Regions from separate parts of the Streptomyces sp. NPDC050422 genome, predicted to be linked through region 3. Evidence: riboswitches for the same ligand, from Rfam matches in the RefSeq annotation. Region 3 holds a riboswitch; each other region holds the start of a gene.
The links. A riboswitch is a leader RNA that binds a small molecule or an ion and turns the genes downstream of it on or off. The one in region 3 is predicted to bind cyclic di-AMP.
Positions count from the first base shown of each region.

Region 1: another riboswitch for cyclic di-AMP. It lies ahead of ACIBJG_RS32080 (transglycosylase family protein); the one in region 3 lies ahead of ACIBJG_RS11030 (C40 family peptidase).
Region 2: another riboswitch for cyclic di-AMP. It lies ahead of ACIBJG_RS10440 (transglycosylase SLT domain-containing protein); the one in region 3 lies ahead of ACIBJG_RS11030 (C40 family peptidase).

Region 1 covers NZ_JBITIE010000024.1:9,664-16,853, forward strand. The annotation lists gene ACIBJG_RS32055 (GtrA family protein) at 1-222, shown strand, start outside; gene ACIBJG_RS32060 (SurA N-terminal domain-containing protein) at 360-1,016, shown strand; gene ACIBJG_RS32065 (nucleoside triphosphate pyrophosphohydrolase) at 1,049-2,017, shown strand; gene ACIBJG_RS32070 (cytochrome P450) at 2,090-3,328, opposite strand; gene ACIBJG_RS32075 (transglycosylase family protein) at 3,606-4,580, shown strand; cyclic di-AMP (ydaO/yuaA leader) riboswitch at 4,882-5,053, shown strand; gene ACIBJG_RS32080 (transglycosylase family protein) at 5,058-5,816, shown strand; gene eno (phosphopyruvate hydratase) at 6,102-7,190, shown strand, end outside.
Region 2 covers NZ_JBITIE010000006.1:118,592-125,781, forward strand. The annotation lists gene ACIBJG_RS10430 (dihydrodipicolinate reductase) at 1-100, opposite strand, end outside; gene ACIBJG_RS10435 (esterase) at 213-1,691, opposite strand; gene ACIBJG_RS10440 (transglycosylase SLT domain-containing protein) at 1,925-2,827, opposite strand; cyclic di-AMP (ydaO/yuaA leader) riboswitch at 2,833-3,018, opposite strand; gene ACIBJG_RS10445 (ABC transporter ATP-binding protein) at 3,302-4,207, opposite strand; gene ACIBJG_RS10450 (FecCD family ABC transporter permease) at 4,215-5,264, opposite strand; gene ACIBJG_RS10455 (FecCD family ABC transporter permease) at 5,261-6,343, opposite strand; gene ACIBJG_RS10460 (ABC transporter substrate-binding protein) at 6,507-7,190, shown strand, end outside.
Region 3 covers NZ_JBITIE010000006.1:252,349-259,538, forward strand. The annotation lists gene ACIBJG_RS11020 (ATP-dependent Clp protease proteolytic subunit) at 1-598, shown strand, start outside; gene ACIBJG_RS11025 (hypothetical protein) at 606-914, shown strand; cyclic di-AMP (ydaO/yuaA leader) riboswitch at 1,219-1,413, shown strand; gene ACIBJG_RS11030 (C40 family peptidase) at 1,417-1,890, shown strand; gene ACIBJG_RS11035 (LysE family translocator) at 1,957-2,610, opposite strand; gene ACIBJG_RS11040 (LysR family transcriptional regulator) at 2,683-3,600, shown strand; gene ACIBJG_RS11045 (ATP-binding protein) at 3,623-4,054, opposite strand; gene ACIBJG_RS11050 (helix-turn-helix domain-containing protein) at 4,264-5,124, shown strand; gene ACIBJG_RS11055 (DUF397 domain-containing protein) at 5,150-5,356, shown strand; gene ACIBJG_RS11060 (8-amino-7-oxononanoate synthase) at 5,435-6,577, opposite strand; gene bioB (biotin synthase BioB) at 6,721-7,190, shown strand, end outside.

The sequences.
Region 1 (7,190 bases), on a different contig from region 3:
CGGCCCACCTGGCGGAAGTTCCTGCTCTTCCCGCTCACCAACGCCGCCAACTTCGTCATCACCACCGGCGGCGTCTACCTGCTGGTCGACCTGGCCGGATTCAGCAGCCGCTACGCCCCGCTCGTCGCGGCGGCGGCCGCCATCCCCATCACCTTCGTGGTCTCGCGCACGATCATGCTGCGGCCGGACACCCCGCCGAAACAGGTCGAACGGGTCGGCTGAGCCGCGCCGCAGGCAGGCCACATCCCCAACTCCTCCCGAATCGTTGGTCGAATCAGTGGCCCGGACCGCTTCCACTACCTAACATCGATCACCGCAAGGCTTTGTGCACCGCCGCACAATCTCCTCGGGAGGCTCCTTTGCACCGCCGCCGTCGCACCGCGCTCACCGTCTCCGCCGCACTGTTCACCGCAGTGCCACTCCTCGCCGCCTGCGGCAGCCAGGCCCACCCGGGCGCCGCGGCCGTCGTGGGAGGGGACCGGATCACGGTGGCCACCGTGCAGGGCCAGGTGGCGGAGGTGCGCCAGGCGCAGGACACCTCGAAGCAGGCCGCCCAGATCACCGACCAGTCCGGCCAGCTCGGCCGCGCCAAGCTGCACGGGCTGATCCTGGACCGGGTCCTGGACAAGGCCTCGGCGGACGCCGGGGTGACCGTCACCCGTGCCGAGATCCAGCAGATGCGGCAGCAGGCCGTCGCCCAGTACAAGGGGGAGGACGGGCTGCGCGCCGCGGTGCTCCAGGAGCGCTGGATCGCCCCGGACCAGATCGACGCCTTCCTGCGCGAGCAGATCCAGCTGACCAAGCTCGGCCAGGCGCTCGGCGCCGACCCGACGACCCCGGCCGGTACGAAGGTCCTCGGCGACGCGCTGACCAAGGCGTCCAAGGCACTGAAGGTCGACGTCAACCCGCGCTTCGGCGCCTGGGACAACCAGCAGATCCAGCTCGCCGAGTACAAGGCCCCCTGGATCACCCAGGTCACCAAGCCGGCCCAGTCGGCCGCGGAGGCCGGGGCCTGAGGACTGTCCGACGGCCGAGGTAGATTCGGTGCGTGAACGCTGAAGACCCCGGCCGCATCGTCCTGCTCACCGCCAGCCACCGCGTCGCGCCCGGACTCCTGTCCTGGCCCGCCTGGCAGACACTGCACGCCGCCGACCGGGTGCACTGCGGGGAGCAGGACCAGCCGCAGCTGCCGTACCTGCGCGATGCGGGCGTCACCGTCACGCTCGGGGTACCCGATGCGCAGGAGCTCGTCGACGTGTGTGCCGGTGGCCGGACCGTGGTGGTCCTGACCGGTGGTGAGGGCAATCAGCCGCTGACCGACGGGCTGGCCCGGCTCGCCGGTTCGGGACGGGTGCGGATGCCGAACCTGGAGCTGCTGCCCGGTTCGTACGACCTTCCCGGTGCCCGGCTCCTCGATCTCGTCCAGGTCATGGACCGGATCCGCCTCGAATGCCCGTGGACCTCGCAGAAGACCCACAAGGGCCTCGCCAAGTACGCCATCGAGGAGGCGTACGAACTCGTCGAGGCGATCGAGGACGGCAACCGCGAGGAACTACGTGAGGAGCTCGGGGACGTACTGCTCCAGGTCGTCTTCCACGCGCGCATCGCGGAAGAGGATGAGGACGAGCCGTTCTCCGTCGACGACGTCGCGGCCACGCTCGTCGAGAAGCTGATCCACCGCCACCCGCACGTCTTCGGCGACGAGACCGCTGAGACACCGGAGGACGTCCACGCGCACTGGCTGCGGACGAAGGCGATCGAGAAGCAGCGCGATTCGGTGACTGATGGAGTGCCCCTCGGCCAGCCCGGCCTGGCACTTGCCGCGAAGTTGGCGAGCCGGGTCCGTACCGCCGGACTCGACGTCCCCCTTCCAGAGGGCGAGGGCGACGACGTCGGCTACCGGCTCCTCGCCCTGGCCGTGCGCGCCCAGGAGGACGGCATCGACCCGGAGGCGGCTCTGAGGGCCGCGGGGCGTGCGTACCGGGACGCGATCAGGGCGGCGGAGGGCGTCGGGTAGCGGCAGGGGGCAGCGGATCGGGTCGGAGCGAGGGACTGCCCGGCTCACGCTGTCGGTATGCCCAGTCGGCCCTCACCGAGGCGTGAACTCCACCGGCAGTGTCCGCAGGCCGCGCATGATGAGGCCGCCCCTCCATCGCAGGTCACCCGGGTCCACGGCGAGCTGAACGTCCGGCAGGCGGCGGAACAGGGTCTCCAGCGCGGTGCGGCCCTCCAGGCGTGCGAGGGGGGCGCCCAGGCAGTAGTGGATGCCGTGGCCGTATCCCAGATGTTGGTTGTCCCGCCGGGACAGGTCGAGCGTGTCCGGTTCCGCGAATCGTGCCGGATCGCGGTCGGCCGCCGCGAGGACCACGAGCACGGGATCCCCCTCCCGGATCTGCTCCCCTCCGATTTCCAGGGCTTCCGTGGCGTATCGCCAGGTGGCCAGCTCCACCGGGCCGTCGAAACGCAGCAGTTCCTCGATGGCGGTGTCCAGGAGGCGGTCGTCGCCCCGCTGGACCGCGCTCTGGAAAACGGCGCGCTGCGGAGGGTTGCGGAAGAACGCGTGGGCGCTGTTGCCGATCAGGTTGATGGTCGTCTCGAAACCCGCGAAGAGGATCACGAAGCACATCGCGGCGGCCTCGTTCTCGGTGAGGTGCTCACCGTGGTCGCTCGCCCGGATCAGGCCGGAGATCAGATCGTCGCCGGGGTTCACCCGCTTGCGGTGAATCAGCTCGGCGAGGTAGGCGCGGATCTTCTTCACGGAGCGGGCGACCCCGCCGCGCGGACCGCCGCCGTGCCGGATCATCATGCCCGCCCAGTCACGGAAGTCGTCCTGGTCCTCCTCGGGCACGCCGAGCAGATCGCAGATGGCGTAGATGGGGAGCGGGAAGGCGAAGTCATGGATCAGGTCGGCCTCCCCCTTCTCCGCGAAGTCGTCGATGAGGCGATCCGCCAACTCCTGCACGCGGGGCCCGAAAGCGGCGATCGTCCGGGGTGTGAACGCCTTGGACACCAGCCGGCGCAGTCGTGTGTGGTCGGGTGGGTCGATGTTCAGCAGATGCGTCATGAGATTGGCGCTGCGCTCGCCGGGGATGCCGGTCTTGCTCTTCCCCCGGGCGTCCTCCGCGTGGTGCGCCGGGTTCTTCGACAGGCGACTGTCGGCGAGGGCCTGGCGCGCGTCCACGTATCGGGTGACGAGCCACGCCTCGACGCCGCTGGGCAACGTCGTCCGGTGCACGGGGCTGTGCTCCCTCAGCCAGGCGTAGGCGGGGTACGGGTCGGTGGCGAACTCCCAGGTGAAGAGTTCGGGTGGTGGCGGAGTGTCGTTCACGTGACGACGGTATAGGGCGCGCGTGCCACGGCCTGCACTGTGGCGAATCGCGGGGGATCCTGCCGATTTGCGGGGGCGTGGCGGGCTCGTCATGCGCGGACTGCGCACGCTTCCGGTGGAGTTCACGCCGGAACCGGCGCCCGGCAGAGGTGACACTCTGTCAACTCTGTGACTTTCACGTGATCTCTGCTGCATCGACTTGTGACATGCGTTCGAGTCCCGCTAGGTTCACCGTTCGACTCACCAGTCACTCGTCAGTCACACGGAAGGCATCCCCATGGGCTCCGCTAACGGCAGACACCGTCGCCCTCGGCAGGCACCCGCGATCATCGTCGCCGCAGGCGTGACCGGTTCGGCCATCGCCATCCCGCTGCTCGGCGCGGCAGGTGCGCACGCCGCCGACGCCTCGACCTGGGACCGGGTGGCCGAGTGCGAGAGCGGTGGCATGTGGAGCGCCGACCTCGGTAACGGCTACTACGGCGGCCTGCAGTTCTCGCAGGAGGTCTGGAAGTCGTACGGCGGCGAGTCGTACGCCGAACGCGCGGACCTCGCCAGCCGCTCGCAGCAGATCGCCGTGGCGGAGAAGGTCCTGGACGACCAGGGGCCGAAGGCGTGGCCGAGCTGTGCGGTCATCTCGGGCCTCGTCCCGGACAGCGGCCTTCCGGGTGTGGACCCGGGCAGCACTCCGTCCGTCGACCCCACCGGAAGCAGCGCGGACCCGTCCGCGAGCGCCGATCCCTCCGATCCCTCCGATCCCTCCGATCCCTCCGGGGACGCCGCCGCGTCGGACGACGCGTCACCGGAGGCGACTGCGACCCCGGCAGACGGTGCGAAGGGCGAGAGCGAGGAGCCGGACGCGTCCGCGTCCCCGTCGGCCACGCCGTCCGCCACACCCTCCACCACGCCCTCGGGCGACGCCTCCGGCGCCGAGGAGGGCCCCTCCGGGGGCCAGGAGAAGGCCGGCAAGCACCGCGGCGCGCCGGCTCCCGAGGAGACCCGGGGGAGCGGCAGTGACCGGGACGCGGGGCGGCATGCCTCGCGAGGTGACGGTGACGCACGCGACACCGGTGCCCCGGCTGCTGACGGCACGTACACCGTCCGGGCAGGCGACAACCTCTGGGCGATTGCTGATGCACAGAAGCTGCCCGGCGGGTGGACGGCTCTGTACGAGGCCAACAAAGCGGAGGTGGGATCCGACCCGGACCTCATCCTGCCTGGCCAGAGCCTCGATCTCGGCGTGAAGGCCGAATGAGCACAGTCTGATGATCAGCTGAGAACACCCCGAAAGCTGGGGTAGTTAAGAGGCCTATGTCCCACTTTTGACTAAGTGAGACATGGGTCTCTTTGCGTGAACTGGCGTGTCTTGTCCGGGAGGTCCCGCCGCATCCGTTCCCACCTGCGCAAATAGGGGTTCTTGGGATGCAAGGAAGGGCTGTTTATCCGGTATGTCCATCTTTGGATATGAGGGTTGGGTGTGTTTACGGTCGGAACCGCTCGCACCGCGGGCCCCGTCGATCGTCACGCCGAATCCTGCCGTCGGTCGAAGGGAACAGACGCGTAAAGCGCCGTAGGCAGGAGCGGGGGACCCAGGTAAGCGCCGGGCCCGATCGTCGCAAGACGCATCAGGACCGGCTTGGGGTGAAGTCGTGCGCAAGGACGTGCGACCGGGCAACTCACTTGGCCCGAACCCGACAGCTCACCTCGTAGGCGTCGGTGAGGAGAAGTCTCGATGCTGCTCAACCGCAAGGGCAACAAGCACCGTCGCCCGTCCAAGGCCGTCCGTATCGCCACGCTCGCCGGTGTCACCGGTGCCGCCATCGCCGTACCCCTGATGGGTGCGACCGGCGCGTCCGCCGCCTCCGTCTCCACGTGGGACGCCGTCGCCCAGTGCGAGTCCGGTGGCAACTGGTCCATCAACACCGGCAACGGCTACTACGGTGGCCTGCAGTTCTCGCAGTCCAGCTGGGCAGCCGCCGGCGGTACGCAGTACGCGGCCCGCGCCGACCTGGCCACCAAGTCGCAGCAGATCGCGGTCGCCGAGAAGCTCCTCGACATGCAGGGTCCGGGTGCCTGGTCCTGCGCCGGCGCCGGCAACCTGAGCAACGACGGTGTCGACCCGGGCGTCGACACCGGCTCCTCCGCCACCAAGACCGAGACCGCCCCCAAGGCCGAGTCCGCCCCGAAGCAGGAGGCGCCGGTCCAGAAGGCCGAGCCGAAGAAGGCCGAGCACACCGAGGCCCCCTCCACCAACCGCTCGGACCGCTCGACCGCCCCCAAGGCCGAGTCGAAGACCGTCACCACCCCGACCGGCAAGAAGGTCGAGAAGGGTGACGGCGAGTACAAGGTCGTCACCGGCGACTCCCTGAGCAAGATCGCCGCCGACCACAAGGTCAAGGGCGGCTGGGAGCAGATCTTCAAGCTGAACAAGGACATCATCTCGGACGCCGACCTGATCTACCCGGGTCAGCAGCTCCACCTGACGAAGTAGTCGCGATCTCTCCTCGCTGAACACTCCGGCCGCCCCGGCCCGGTGCGCACCTTCCCCCGTGCGGACCGGGCCGGGGTCGGCCGGTTTCTGCGTTGATCGTTCAACTGTTGTGGTTACTAGTCAGTAAATTTCCGGCCTTTTGCCCCGCTGTGCCTGCCCTTGGGTCCTTTTTCGTCCCAGGGGACGGGCGGTCGGCCGGTTGCGGCGGCCCGGCCGGTTAGGCTCTTGTCGCAAGGCCAAAGCGACCCTGCACCACCAGCGTCATATCCCAGAAGGAGATGCCTCGTGCCGTCCATCGACGTCGTCGTAGCCAGGGAAATCCTCGACTCCCGCGGAAACCCCACGGTCGAGGTCGAGGTCGGCCTCGACGACGGCAGCACGGGTCGTGCTGCCGTTCCGTCCGGCGCCTCCACCGGCGCGTTCGAGGCCATTGAGCTTCGCGACGGCGACCCCAACCGCTACCACGGCAAGGGCGTCGAGAAGGCCGTCCTCGCCGTGATCGAGCAGATCGGCCCGGAGCTCGTCGGCTACGACGCGACCGAGCAGCGGCTGATCGACCAGGCGATGTTCGACCTGGACGCCACGGAGAACAAGGGCTCGCTCGGCGCCAACGCCATCCTCGGCGTCTCGCTCGCCGTGGCCCACGCCGCGTCCGAGGCCTCGGACCTGCCGCTGTTCCGCTACCTCGGTGGCCCGAACGCGCACCTGCTGCCCGTCCCGATGATGAACATCCTCAACGGTGGGTCGCACGCCGACTCCAACGTGGACATCCAGGAGTTCATGATCGCGCCGATCGGCGCGGAGTCCTTCTCCGAGGCCCTGCGCTGGGGCGCCGAGGTCTACCACACGCTGAAGAAGGTCCTGAAGACCAAGGGCCTGTCCACCGGTCTCGGTGACGAGGGCGGCTTCGCGCCGAACCTGGAGTCGAACCGCGCGGCCCTCGACCTCATCGTCGAGGCCATCAAGGAAGCCGGCTACGTCCCGGGCAAGGACATCGCGCTCGCGCTCGACGTCGCCGCCTCGGAGTTCTACAAGGACGGCACGTACGAGTTCGAGGGCAAGTCCCGCTCGGCCGCCGAGATGACCGAGTACTACGAGGAGCTCGTCTCCGCGTACCCGCTGGTCTCCATCGAGGACCCGCTGTACGAGGACGACTGGGCCGGCTGGAAGGTCATCACCGACAAGATCGGCGCCAAGGTGCAGATCGTCGGTGACGACCTCTTCGTCACCAACCCGGAGCGTCTGGCCCGTGGCATCGAGGAGGGCTCCGCCAACGCCCTGCTCGTCAAGGTCAACCAGATCGGTTCGCTGACCGAGACGCTGGACGCCGTCGAGCTGGCCCAGCGCAACGGCTTCAAGTGCATGATGTCGCAC
Region 2 (7,190 bases), 130 kb from region 3:
GGACGAGTACGTGCGCGAGTTTCAGGGCCGGATGGGCCTCGACCGCGCGGATGGCCGCGCGGCCGACATTGCCGGTACCCCAGACCACCGTGGAAATCATGCGGCGGAGGGTAGCGCGCGGGATGAAAGGTTCATAGTGGCATCGCGCACCGGGTTGGGAACGGGCCGGGGGCAGCCCCGAAGAGTCCCGCCCCCGCCGCTCCCCCGGTCTGCTACTCGTCGATCGCGGACCCGTATCCGGCTCCGGTCTCCACGCCGCCGAACGTTCCCGCGTCGAACGTCCAAGAGCCGGCGGCGGTCACACCGCCGGTGCCGGCCGAGAAGGCCCAGACGATGCCGTCGCCGGCGTTCTCGCCGGGCGCGGCGGTCAGCAGACCGGACCGCCCGTCGTTGTCGGGGTCGGTCAGCCGCGTCCGGCCGCCCCAGCTGTCACCCTTCTCGGCAACGCCCGGCACGTTCACCGAGTCCTGGTCCCACGAAGCGGCGCCGGTGGCGGTGAGCCCGCCGGCCGCGCCACGCAGCACCCACACGGCCCCGGCATCGGCGACCGTGCCGATGTCCTCTCCGGGGGCGCCGATCGCCACGTCGGCGTAGCCGTCGCCGTCGGTGTCCGCCACGGAGAGGCCGGTGCCCCAGCCGTCGCCGGCCTCCGAGCCTCCGGGGACACCGGAGGTGTCCTGTGTCCACCACACGGGCGGGGTGCCCGGGCCCTCGGCGCCGACCGGCCCGTCACCGGCGCTGCCGTAGTACACGCCGACCACACCGCCGGTCACCGACTCACCGCCGTCGTCGGGGCTGTGCGGCTCCCCGGTGACGAGGTCGTCGTAGCCGTCGTTGTCGATGTCGCCGGAGGCGACGGCCGGGCCGCCGCGCAGATCGTGGTCGTAGCGGAGTCCCTGGACCTCGCCGAAGAAGAGCGCGGACCAGCCGTGGCCCGGCTCCTCGCCGACGGTGACGCCGGAGATGACCAGGTCGGCGAGGCCGTTGCCGTCGTAGTCGCCGGTCGTCATGGCCCGGGGGGCGATCTCGCGCCCCGGGGTGCCGGGGATACGGCTGCTGCGCGAGGTGGCGTTCCGCCGGGTCCCGGCGTCGTACTGGTAGAGAGTGAGGTCGGTGCGGTCGGTCACGGCCAGCTGGTCGCCGGGGATGTCGGGGCTGAAGTGCGCGGCGGCGAGAGCGCCGCCGAACCTGGCGCCGGCCGCGGGTTCCCCGGCCTGGAGCCAGTCGCTGTCCGCGCCGGAGAGCCCCTTCGCGGAGCCCCACAGGACGACGACGCCGCCCGCGTCGGTCAGCGGTTCGATGTTCTCGCCCGGGAGTCCCACGACCGCGTCGTCGTACCCGTCCCCGTCCAGGTCACCAGTGGCCAGGGCCCGGCCGAAGTCGTCGCCGGCCTCGGCGGCGCCGGGCACTCCGGTGGTGTTCTGGCTGAGGACGGCGCCGCGGACGGTTCCGATGCCGCCCGGCCCGCCGTACTGCACGGTCACGTAGCCCGCGCCCTTCCTTCCGTCGACGGTCCCGCCGGGCGCGCCGATGAGCACGTCGTCGTAACCGTCGCCGTCGAAGTCGGTGTTGCGGTCGTGTGCGCGCGTTCCGCCGGGGGTGCCGGCGTAGGCGGAGGGCGCGGCGATGGCGGCCCCTGCGATCAGGAGGAATGCGGCCGCGACAACGGCGGCGGAACGGTTGGTGCGCACGAGCGGCTCCTCGGTTCAAGGATGACCGGGCGGGGAGGCCGGTCCGGCCGATCGGGCCGGACAGACCGCTGGGCCGGGGGGACGCCGGGAAGGGCCCGTTGCCTTCCCGACGCCCTGTTTGACCGGCGCTGCGGCACAAGGGTTGTACGGCACGGCAAAAGGGGCGGAAGGGAGCAGTTCAGCCCCCTTCCGCCCCTGCTCACGACTCCGCCCGGGGGCGGACCCGCAAGGGGTCAGTAGGCCCCGAAGACGTTGTCGATCGAGCCGTACGTGGCCGCCGCGTAGTTGCACGCGGCGGTGATGTTGGCGACGGGGTCCAGGATGTCCAGCGAGGTGCCGGGCACGTGGAAAGCGTCGAACGTGGGCTGGATGACCTGGAGCAGGCCCTGGGACGGGGTGCCGGCCGCGGCGTTCGAGTCCCAGTTGTTGACGATCTGCGGGTTGCCCGAGGACTCGCGCAGGATGTTGCGGTGGATGCTGTCGTAGGTGCCGGGGATGCCGTTCTCGGCCATGACGGCGAGGGACTCCTTGATCCAGCCGTCGAGGTCGTCGGTGTACGCCGTCGCGGCCTGCGCCGGAGTCGTCTCGGTCTGCGCGGGGGTCGTGTCGGCGATCTCCTCGGCGACGGGCGTGGCCGTCGTCCGCTCGGAACGGTCGGCGCGGTCGGCACTGTCGGATCGGTCGGCCGACGGCTGCGAGGCACTGCCGGACGTGTTCTCCGCCTTGTACTCGCTCTTGGTCGCGGCCTTGGGGGCGGCGGCCGCGGACTTGGCACCGATGGTCAGCTTCAGGCCCGGGTGAATCAGGTCGGGGTTGCCGCCGACCACGTTCCGGTTGTCCTTGTACAGCTGCTCCCAGCCGCCACTGAGGGAATGCCCACGGGCGATCTTGGAAAGCGAATCTCCGGAGACCACGGAATAGATGGTGGACTCGGCCTTCTGTGCGGCAATTTCCTTGCCCGCAACGGAAGTCGAGGCTGCGGCCTTTTCTGCCACGACCGGCTTGACCGGCGCGGCGGAGGCCGATCCGGCAGCGATCAGGGGGAGCGCGAGAACGGCTCCGCCTGCGCTCACGGCGATGAAACCGCGGGTCAGGGAGGTGGACTTGGAACGACGGTGGTGACCCTTGATGGGCATGGCGCTTTTCCTCTCCGCCGCCTGCGAGGTGAGCTGTCGGGTTCGGACTGGAGATGCCCGGTCGCACATGGCGACTTCACCCCAAGCCGCTCCGGAAATCCGGACCGGCGTCAAACCTGGGTCCCCCGCTCCTGCCGTACGTGAGTGGTGTCGGGTTACCGGACGGCGGCAGGATTCGGCGTTCCATCCGGATTGACGGCGACCGTAAGCGAGAAAGGCCGGGCGAAACAAGCCCGGAATTCGTGATCACAATTGATGCGCAAGATCAATCAAAGGAAATGTGCGACACCGGTCACACCGACGCGGGTCAACTTTCTTGGCGCATCAGGGAACCGGCACCTCCGGTTCCGCGTCAGGGGTCGAAAACGTGACGCTGGCCACTGCGCCCGAAAGGGGCGTTTTGGTGGCTTTGCGAGCCTGTGGCCGGTAGAAACGCGACCCTGTTGAGCATTTCCGACTAATGCGAATAATCGCTTAATCAGGACAATACGGTGCGAGTGTCGGCCGGGCCGCCACCGCGGCACGGCTGCGCGGTACCACGACCGGTGAGCCGTCGCCCGGGGCGGGAAGAATGTCCGCGTCCAGCGCGTACAGCTCCTTCACCAGCGCCTCGTCGACCGTCTCGCGGGGGGCGCCCCGGGCGATGACGCGGCCGCCCTTCATGGCGACGAGCAGGTCGGCGTAACGGGCGGCGGCGGCGAGGTCGTGCTGGACCATGACGACGGTGCGGCCGGTGGCCGCGACCTCGCGGACGAGTTCCAGCACCTCGACGGCATGCCCGAGGTCGAGGGCGCTGGTCGGTTCGTCGAGCAGGACGACCGGGGTCTGCTGGGCCAGGACCATCGCGAGCCAGCACCGCTGGCGCTGACCGCCGGACAGCCGGTCGACGCGCTCCGCGGCCAGCGCGGTGGTTCCGGTGGCGTCCAGTGCGTCGCGTACCGCCCGCTCGTCCTCGCGCGACCACTGGCGCAGCAGCCCCTGGTGCGGGCTGCGGCCGTAGCGCACCAGGCCGGCCACGGTGACCGCCTCGGGGGCGCGCGGCAACTGGGGCAGCAGCGCGACATGGTGCGCGGCCTTGCGCCGGCCGGTCTCCCAGATGTCGGTGCCGCCGATCAGGACCGTGCCGGTCTCGGGCCGGTGGAGCCGGGCGACGGTCCGCAGCAGGGTCGACTTCCCGCAGCCGTTGGGGCCGACGATCGCGACGACCTGTCCCGCGGGGACGCTGAGGTCGACGTTCTCGACGACGGGGCGGCCGGGGTATCCGGCGTGCAGGCCACGGACTTCGAGGCCGGCGTCGAAGCCCGCGTCGTTGCCCGTCTCGAAGCCCGCGTCGTTGCCCGCTTCGAAGGCCGCCTTCGCGCCGGTCGGATTCTCGGTCATGTGCGGCTCACGCCTTTCCGGCGGCCGGGTCGGGCCGCAGCAGTACCCACAGAAGGAAGGGGCCGCCGAGGACGCTGGTGACGACCCCTACCGGCAGTTCGACCGGAGCGGCGACGCGTCCGATCGCGTCGGCCGCGGCGATGAGCGCGGCTCCGGTCAGTGCCGAGCCGGTGACCGGGACACGGGTGGGCCCGGTCAGCCGCTGGGCGAGGATCGGTGCCGCCAGGGCCACGAAGGCGATGGGGCCGCCGACCCCGACCGCCGTGCCCGCCAGCAGCACGGCCAGGACGAGCGCGACGGTACGCACGCGCCGCAGGTCGACGCCGAGGGAGCTCGCCACCTCGTCGCCGAAGCGCAGCAGTTGCAGGCGGTGCCCGGCCGCGAGCGAGAGCGGGACGAGGAACAGCAGGGCCACGGCCAGCGGCACACCGGCGTCCCAGTCGCGTCCGTTGAGGCTGCCGACGGCCCAGAGGAACACGCCGCCCGCCGTGTTGTCGTTCTCGCGCGACATGATCAGGTCGCCCACCGCGCCGATGAAGGTGGAGACGCCGATCCCGGCCACCAGCAGCCGGTAGCCCGCGCTGCCCGCTCCTCCGGCACTCAGGACGACCACGACCGCGGCGGCCACGGCACCGATCGGCCCGAGCCACCAGTTGCCGACCATGCCGGTGGCGGACCCCGCGGCGGCGGCGACCACGGCAGCGGTGGCGCCCTCGTTGACGCCGACCAGGTCCGGTGTGGCGAGCCGGTTGCCGGCCAGGGTCTGGGTGAGACAGCCCGCGATTCCGAGGGCGGCACCGACCAGCAGGCCGGTGAGGACGCGGGGCAGCCGGAAGTCCCGCACGATCATGACGGTCCCTGCGTCGCCGGTTCCGAGCAGTCCCGAGAGGGTCTCCGAAAGGCTCATTCCGGTTGAACTCGCCATCACCGCCAGCGTGATGAGGAGGGCGAGCAGCGGAAGAAGCAGCGCGGCGGCGAGCGCGCTGCGCTTCGGCAGGAGCCAGGACAGCGTTCCGGTGCGGAGCACGACGCTGTCGGGCGGGGTCACGTCCGTCATGCCGGGACCCCTGCCGTGGACAGCCGGGAGGAGCGGGCGATCCACACCAGCAGGGGGCCGCCGACGAAGGCGAGCAGCACGCTGACCGGGGTCTCCCAGGGCCGGATGACGATCCGCGCGAGAATGTCCGCGATGATCATGATGTCGGCCGCGATCAGGGCGGACAGGACCAGTTGGGCCGTCATCCGGGCTCCGGCCAGAGCCCGGGCGGCGTAGGGAGCGAACAGCCCGAGGAAGGCGATGGGGCCGGCCACGGCGACGGCGCAGCCGGCGAGCAACGAGACGGCCCCGGCGACGACGAGCCGGATCCGGCCGGGGTGATGCCCCAGGGAGCGGGCGCCGTCGTCCCCGAGTCCGAGTGCCGCCAGCGGCCGCGCACAGCCGAGCGCGGTGAGCAGGCCGACCGCGATGAGGGGCAGGAGGGGCAGCAGGTCGGAGATCCGGATGCCGGCGAGTGAGCCGATCGTCCAGTAGCGGTAGGTGTCGAAGGTCGACTGAGTACCCAGCAGGACGTACGAGGTGAGGCCGTGGAAGGTGGCGCCGAGCGCCGATCCGGCCAGGACGAGCCGCAGCGGCGATCCGCCACCGCGTCCCGACGCGGCGAACAGGAGGACGGCCGCGCTCGCGACCATGCCTCCGGCCAGGGCCCACACCAGCAACGAGGCGGGTGAGTCCGCGCCGAAGAAGGTGAGCCCCAGCACCACGGCGAAGGCGGCTCCCGAGTTGACGCCGAGCAGCCCCGTCTCGGCGAGGGGGTTGCGGGTGGCGGCCTGCAGGAGACATCCGGCCGTCCCCAGGCACGCTCCGACCAGGATCGCGGCGAGTGTGCGCGGCAGGCGTACGTCCACGACGGCCAGGCGCAGTTGCGCGTCTGCGCGGGCGGCCGGGTCGCCGACGAGGTAGTCCCAGGCGCCGCCCGTCGAGCTCGACCCGGTGCCGATGAGCAGGGACAGCAGGACGAGGGCCGGCAGCAGGAACACGAGACCGGTGGCCGCCCACACGGCCGCGCGCCCTTCCCGTGGCGGGACTTCGACGGGGCGGGGCCCGGTGACGGGCTGTCCCCCTTGGACGATCGACATATGGTTAGCCTAACCTAAGTACGTCGGGCGGCCGGCGGCGGGTCCCAGGGCTCCCCCCTGCCCTGAAACGGCGTCAACCGCCGTGCCGCGTCCCGCTTCGGCAGGGCGGGGCACCCGTCCGGACCGTCCCCCATCAATCGAACGCAAACGGAGATTCCAGGCCATGGCGCCGAATTCGACCTTCTCTTCCCGTGGCCTCGCCCGACCGTCGGTGGCGGCCTCCCTCATCGGCATCTGCGCCCTGGCGATGACTGCCTGCGGATCCTCCGAGGCGTCGGACGGATCCGCCGGCTCGGCCGCCTCCACGTCCCCGGAGACGGCCCAGCTGACGGATGCGACCGGGACGTCCGTGAAGGTCCCCTCGACGCCGCAGCGCGTGGTGGTCCTCAGCGAGATGGACCTGGACGCGGCCCTCGCGCTGGGCGTGAAGCCGGTGGGCCTGACCGCCGGACGCGGCCAGAAGGGTGCCCCCGGCTACCTCGCCGACCAGGCGAAGGGCATCCCCGTGGTGGGTGCGGTCACCGGCCCCGACATCGAGAAGGTCGTCCAGGCGAAGCCGGATGTGATCCTCGCCGGTCAGCTCGCCGACGAACAGGTCCTCCAGCAGCTGCGCAAGGTCGCGCCGACGGTCGTCACGATCGACGGCACCAAGGACTGGAAGAAGGCGCTCTCCCTCACCGGCAAGGCACTCGGCCGTGAGAACAAGGCCGCGTCGTTCCTCGCCGACTACGACACCCGGGTCACCGCACTGAAGAAGGACCTGGGCGCGGAGGCGGGCAAGAGCGTGTCCGTCGCCCGCTACTCGGCCAAGGGATCGGCCGTCATGCAGCAGGGCGTGTTCATCAGC
Region 3 (7,190 bases):
GTTCACGGAGCGCACGTCCCAGGGGACCCGCACGCTCGACCCCTACTCCAAACTGCTGGCCGAACGGGTCGTGTTCCTCGGCACACCCGTCGACGACACGGCGGCCACGGATCTGATCGCCCAGTTCATGTACCTGGAACACGACGCTCCCGACCGGCCCGTCTCGCTCTACATCAACTCCCCCGGCGGCTCGTTCGGCGCCATGACCGCCGTGTACGACACCATGGCGTTCCTCACCTGCGAGGTGGAGACCTTCTGCCTCGGCCAGGCGGTGGCCGGTGCGGCCGTGCTGCTCGCGGCCGGAGCCCCGGGCAGACGCCACGCGCTGCCGGGTGCCCGGGTGATGGTGCAGCAGCCCGAACTGGCCGAGCCGGTACAGGGGCAGCCGTCCGACCTGGAGATCGAGGCGCGGGAACTGGCCCGCATGCGCGAGACCCTGACCGGCATGCTGGCCCGTCACACCGGCCGCCCCGCCGCGCAGATCACCGCCGACACCGAGCGCGATCTGATCCTCGACGCCGAGGGCGCCAAGGACTACGGGCTGGTCGACCACATCGTCCGGAACCGCGGCCCCCTGCCGCCGCACCCGGTGCGGTGAATTCATCATGCATTCACCCGAGTTCGCGCCCCTGCCCGCCCTGACCCGGGCGGAGGGCGAGTTCATCGACCGCTATCTGCAAGTCCTCGACCAGGTGGGCCGGATCAATCCGGCGCACGGAGGCGACACGTACGGCGCCCTGCGCGCCGCCCAGGCACTGGCCTCGTACTCGGTCGCACTGCGGGACGCGCTGGTGTTGATGCACGAGCGGGGCGAATCCCGGATCCACGCGGTCACGTTGACCCGGGCGCTGCGCGTACTGGACGGCGAACGGCGGGCCGGGCGGGTCACCGTCCCGCCCGGCCCGCCGAGTTGATCAGCTCCCCGGCCCGACACGCCCGACGCGTCGACCCAGTTTTCTCGCTCGTTCGGCGTAGGCGTTACTTCGCACGAGGGACAACTCGATTTGCACTTTCGAGGTGGACTATGGGTGAAATCCCCCGTTCCGCCGCTGGTACCGCACCACCCGGCGCGTGCCTACAGTTCTCCGAAAAGCCATCTACCCACCCGAACGGGGTAATCGTGACGAGCCTCACATATGGCTGTTTCGCCTCGGAAATCCGGCACTGGGTGAGTCAAGATCCCTGGGACGACAAGCCCCCGCCACCGCGGCGGGGCGGTCCGGGCGGACGCCGAGTCCTGCCGCCGTCCGGATGCCTGGTCGACAGGAGTGGATCGGCAGGAGTGGAGGACCCAAGCACACGGGCCGACCGGACTTCCGGTTGTCCCTCGGGGTGAAGCCGCATCTGCGGCCGGGCGACTTCGCCGGCCCGAACCCGACAGGTCATCCTTCACAGGCGGCTGACGAAGGGTTGCGCATGACTGCGCAGGTTCATGTCCCGTCTCTGCTTGCCCGGGCCACTACGGCCTCGCTGATGACTCTCGCCGCCGTCGGCGGCACGTTGTTCGTCCCCGGTGCCGTGACCGACGCCCAGGCCGCGACTCATTCGATGAAGGCCCTCAACATCGCCGCGTCGAAGAAGGGTGCGCCGTACAGGTGGGGCGCCACCGGACCCAGCCGCTTCGACTGTTCCGGGCTGACGCTCTACTCGTTCAAGAAGGCCGGGAAGAAGCTCCCGCGAACGGCCCAGCAGCAGTACAACAAGACCCGCCACATCTCGTCCTCCAAGCGGCAGCGCGGCGATCTGGTCTTCTTCCACTCCGGCCGCAGCATCTACCACGTGGGCATCTACGCGGGCAGCGGCAAGATCTGGCACTCGCCCAAGACCGGGGCCGTGGTCCGCCTGGAGAAGATCTGGACGAAGAGCGTCTACTACGGGCGGGTCCGTTGAGGCCGCTCCCCCGGTGCGCCAAGGGCAGGCCCACCGAAGCCCGCCGCCCCCGCCGATGCCTCCGCGTCAGCGCAGCAGCGGGCCCGTCACCAGGACCACCCCCAGCACGGTGAGTACCGCGCCGCTGCCGCCCTCGATCGCCCGGGCGGTACGCGGCCGGCGCAGCCACCGGCCGAGCCGGTCCACCAGCAGCGCCACGGCCGGGAACCAGATGAGCGCCATCAGCACAACGATGGCGGCCAGCAGCAGCGTCCTGGGCAGGGGCGCGGCCCCGGCCGGCACGAACTGCGGCAGGAGGCTGAGGAAGAGCACGGGCGCCTTGGGGTTCAGCGCGTTGGTCAGAAAGCCCTGACGCAGCGCGCGGGCGGTTCCCTGAGTGGCCCGCCCGCCGTCCCCGTCCCCGTCGCCCGCCCCGGCGTCCCGTGCGGACCCGGCGCGGAGCCGAGCCGCGTACAGGGCGCTGATGCCCAGGTAGAGCACGTACGCACCACCGAGGAGTTGGACCGTCCGGAACAGCACCGGCACCGCCACCAGCACAGCGGCGAGTCCGGCGACGGCGAGCGCCGTGTGGACGAGCAGGCCCCCGGCGACCCCCAGCGCGGTCGCCACCCCCGCCGTGCGCGAGACGAGGGCGTTGCGTACGACGACGGTGAAGTCCGCGCCGGGCAGTGCGACCATGACGGCGGCGACCCCGAGGAATGCAGTCATTTGAGCGTCCATGGCTCCACCCTGGCCCCGAACAGCCTTTAGCATGTACTTGCAATCTTCTGGGTCTGCCAAAAGGAACGCTTAATGTACGACCCCACACGGCTCGCGGCGCTGGTGGCGGTCGCCGAGGCCGGTTCGATCACCCGGGCCGCCGCCCGCCTGGGCTATACCGCCCCGGCGCTCTCCCAGCAGCTCGCCAAACTGGAGCGGGAGGCCGGGGCGGCGCTGCTGGTGCGCCACCACCGGGGCGCCCGGCTGACGGCGGCGGGCGAGCTGCTCGCCGGGCGCGCCCGGCGGGTCCTCGACGAGATGGAGCAGGCCCGCCACGAACTGGCCGGCCTGGCCGGGCTCTCCGGCGGTCGCCTGCGGGTCGGCACCTTCACCACGGCGGGCATCCATCTGCTGCCGCCGGTGCTCAGCTCGTTCCGCCGGGCACATCCGGACGTGGAACTGACCGTCACGGAGTACGAGCCCCCGGGCGGAGTGGCCGCGGTAGCGGCGGGCGAGGTGGATCTGGCGCTGACCCACGCCTATGAACCGGGCGCCGCGACAACGCCGCCGTCAGGTGTCCTGTCCGAGCCACTCCTGGTCGAGGAGCTGGTGCTGATCACGGCCGTCGGGCAGGTGCTGGCCGACGGCAGCGGGCGGCTGCCGGTGACGCGGCTCGCGGGACGGCCCCTGATCAGCAGCGCGCCCACACATCCGCCGCGCCGCGGTGTGGAGAGCGCGCTCGCCGAGGCGGGGGCGCTGCCTGCGGTGGTGTGCGAGTCGCCCGGCTATGCGCTGGTGTGCGCGCTGGTCAGTGCGGGCATCGGGATGGCGGTGGTACCCGAGATGGTGGCGGCGATGTCGCCGACTCCGCTGTCCGTACGGCGGTTGGAGCCGGCCGCGTTCCGCCGGACGATCTCGGTGGTGCACCGCGGCGACCGTACGAGCGCCGCGGCGGCAACGCTGCGGGCCCTGTTGCGCAGCGGATTCGGACGGGCCGCGGCGCCGCAGTGACCGGCGTGCACGGACGGGTCGGTCACAGCTGGGCGGGCAGGTGCCACGGCAGCGCGATCCAGACGGTCTTCCCGCCGTCCGCTGTCGGGGTGACGGTCAGCCGGCCCCCGTACTCCTTGGCCAGCGCACGGATGATCACCATGCCGCGGCCGTTGTCCTGCTGGACGGCCGCCGGAAGTCGCTGGGGCCAGCGGGGGTGACTGTCCGTCACCCCCAGGCGCAGCTGCTCCTCCCGCTCCAGCCGAAGGTCCACGGTGAAGGTGGGTGACTGTCCGAAGGTGTGCTGGACCGCGTTGGTCGCGAGCTCCGAGACGATGAGCCGGACCGTGTCACCCGTGTCCGTACCGTCGGGCAGTCCCCATTCGGCCAGTACCCGGGCGACATATCTCCGGGCCGATGAGACCGAGACCGGCTCGCTCGGCAGAGTGACACGTGCTTCTTGATGGTCTGCCATGGCGAGCCGTCCCTTTCCCACCCGGAAGCGACCCCGCGATCGGTGGTCCGGGTTGTGCTTCGCGCCAGATTGCCACTGATGCTGCCCTCTGTAACGGCGATCCACCAAGATATGCATATATCTGTCGCTCAAAGCGGTGAACTCTGCCCCGGATGCCCCGTCAGGGCGCCACACTGTCCGCTCGGCAGGGAGTGGGAGGGAGGCACCACATGCGGCACGGCCCTGCGGTGCGACGCCGCAAGCTCGGGGAGGAGCTGCGGAGTCTGCGCCATGCGTCGGGACTCACGAGCCGGGACGCGGCCCGTCTGCTCGGCTGGCACCAGTCGAAGGTCAGCCGGATCGAGACCGGCGTGAGCGGAGTGCAGCCCGGTGATGTGACCCGGCTGCTCGACGCGTACGGCACGGACGACCCGAAGTTGCGCGAGGTCCTGGAGGCGCTCGCGGGTTCGGCAGGCGGCGGGGGCGCGGGATGGTGGCACGCGTACCGCGGCCTGATCCCGCCGCAGTACCGCGACTTCATCAGTCTGGAGTCGCAGGCGCGCACCGCCCGCACCTTGGAGACTTCCGTGGTGCCGGGTCTGTTGCAGACCGCCGACTACGCCCGCGCGGTGACGCGGGCTTCGCTCGACGGGCTGCCCACCGGACAGCTCGACTCACTGGTGGAGGTGCGGCTCGCGCGGCAGGGGGTCCTGCGGAGTGATCCCCCGCTGAGGTTCAGCGCGGTGCTGGACGAGGCGGTGCTGCGACGGGAGGTCGGCGGCCGCCGGGTGATGCGGGAGCAACTGCGCCATCTCAGCCGAGTGGCCCAACTACCTCACGTGCGCCTTCAGTTGCTGCCCTTCTCGGTGGGCGGCTATGTAGGCCTCACCGGTCCTTTCGTTATCTTCTCTTTTCCGCACACTTCTGATCTGGATGTGGTCGTTCTCGACCATTTGATGAGTAGCCTCTACCTGGAGCGGAAAGAAGACCTCGAGGCGTACAGCTCGGCCTTCCGCACTCTGCAGGCACACGCGCTGTCGCCGGAGCACTCGCTGGACCTGATCGCCGCAATCGACCGCGACGGTCAGTGAACCCGGACTGCCCGAGGGGGGCGTCATGTCGGATTGCCTCGCACAGCACGCGTTACGGTGGCGGCGCAGCAGCCGCAGCACGGGAATGAACAACTGCGTGGAGGCCGCGCCGTTCGGCGGCCGGCGACTGGCCGTGCGCGACTCCAAGGACGTGTCCAGGCCGCCTCTGCAGTTCTCCGCCACGGCCTGGACGTCCTTCGTCACCGCCCTGAACGGCGGTTCCGTGCGCTGAGCCCGCGCCCGGGTGCTGCGGGGTGACGGTTTCCCGGCGTGTCAGCGGGCCGGAGCGGTCCGCCGTACGGCCGGCGTGTCAGCAGGCCGGAGCGGTCCGCCGGACGATCGCCACCGCGTGGGCGATCTGTTCGTCCGTCAGGTCGGCGCGCGCGGTCAGCCGCAGCCGGGAGACGCCGTCCGGCACGGACGGCGGCCGGAAGCACCCGACCGCCATGCCGGCCGTACGGCAGTCGGCCGCCCAGCGGACGGCCGCCTCGGCCGAGGGTGCGCGTACGGAGACCACGGCCGCGTCGGGACGGACCGCGGTCAGGCCGGCGGCGGTCAGCTGCTCGTACAGTGCGGTGGCGACCGTACGGGCCCTGTCCGCGCGTGCCGGTTCGCGGCGCAGCAGCCGCAGGCTGCCCAGTGCGGCGCCGACGGCGGCCGGTGCGAGCCCGGTGTCGAAGATGAACGTACGCGCGGTGTTGACCAGGTGGTCGATGACGCGGGCCGGGCCCAGGACCGCCCCGCCCTGGCTGCCCAGGGACTTGGAAAGGGTGAGCGTGGTAACGATGCCGTCGCCGCCCGCCAGACCGGCCGCGGCGAGCGCGCCGCGGCCTCCCTTACCTAGCACTCCCAGACCGTGCGCGTCGTCTACGAGGAGCGCGGCACCCTCCGCGCGGCAGGCGTCGGACAGTTCGTCCAGCGGTGCGGCGTCGCCGTCGACCGAGAAGACCGAGTCCGTGACCGCCAGCGACCTGCCCTGGTGCGCGTGCAGGGTCTTGCGCACCGCCTCGGGGTCGGCATGCGGCACGACGGCGGTCTCGGCCCGCGACAGCCGGCAGCCGTCGACGATCGAGGCGTGATTGCCCGCGTCCGACACGATCAGGGAGCCCCGGCCGGTCAGGGCGGTGAGCGCCGCGAGGTTGGCGGCATAGCCCGACGACAGCACGAGGGCCGCCTCGAAACCGCAGAAATCGGCCAGTTCGCGTTCGAGCTCGGCGTGCAGCTCGGTGGAACCCGTGACCAGCCGGGAACCGGTGGCGCCGCCGCCCCAGCGGCGCGCCGCGTCGGCCGCCGCGGCGGTCACGTCGGGATGCCGGGTCAGGCCGAGGTAGTCGTTGCTCGCGAGGTCCAGCAGTTCCGGTTCGGCGGCTCGCGGCCGGAGCGTCCGAACGAGTCCGGCGTCCGCGCGACGGCGAGCCTCCTCGTCGATCCAGTCGAACGGGGCGAAGGACATGGGCAGGTCCCTTTTGTAGGCAGCTCACAGACCCTAACCGCGCGCGCAGCCGGGCATGGTGTGGCAATGCACACACCCTCTGCGGGCTCTGTTGTCCGGTTCCTCCTTGGCTCGGAGCGGTGCCGTGCGTCAGGATCATCGCCATGGACCTCCTGAACACGCTGGTGGACAAGGGGCTGCGGCGCGAGCTGCCGACCCGTGAAGAAGCGCTCGCCGTACTGGCGACCCCGGACGACGAACTGCTCGACGTGGTGGCCGCGGCCGGAAAGGTGCGCCGTCAGTGGTTCGGACGGCGGGTGAAGCTGAACTATCTGGTCAACCTGAAGTCCGGGCTCTGCCCCGAGGACTGCTCGTACTGCTCCCAGCGGCTGGGATCCAAGGCCGAGATCCTGAAGTACACCTGGCTGAAGCCCGACGAGGCGTCGAAGGCGGCGGCCGCGGGAGTGGCCGGTGGCGCCAAGCGCGTGTGTCTGGTCGCCAGCGGCCGGGGACCGACCGACCGCGACGTGGACCGGGTCTCGCAGACCATCGAGGCGATCAAGGAACAGAACGAGGGCGTCGAGGTGTGCGCCTGCCTCGGACTGCTCTCCGACGGCCAGGCCGACCGGCTGCG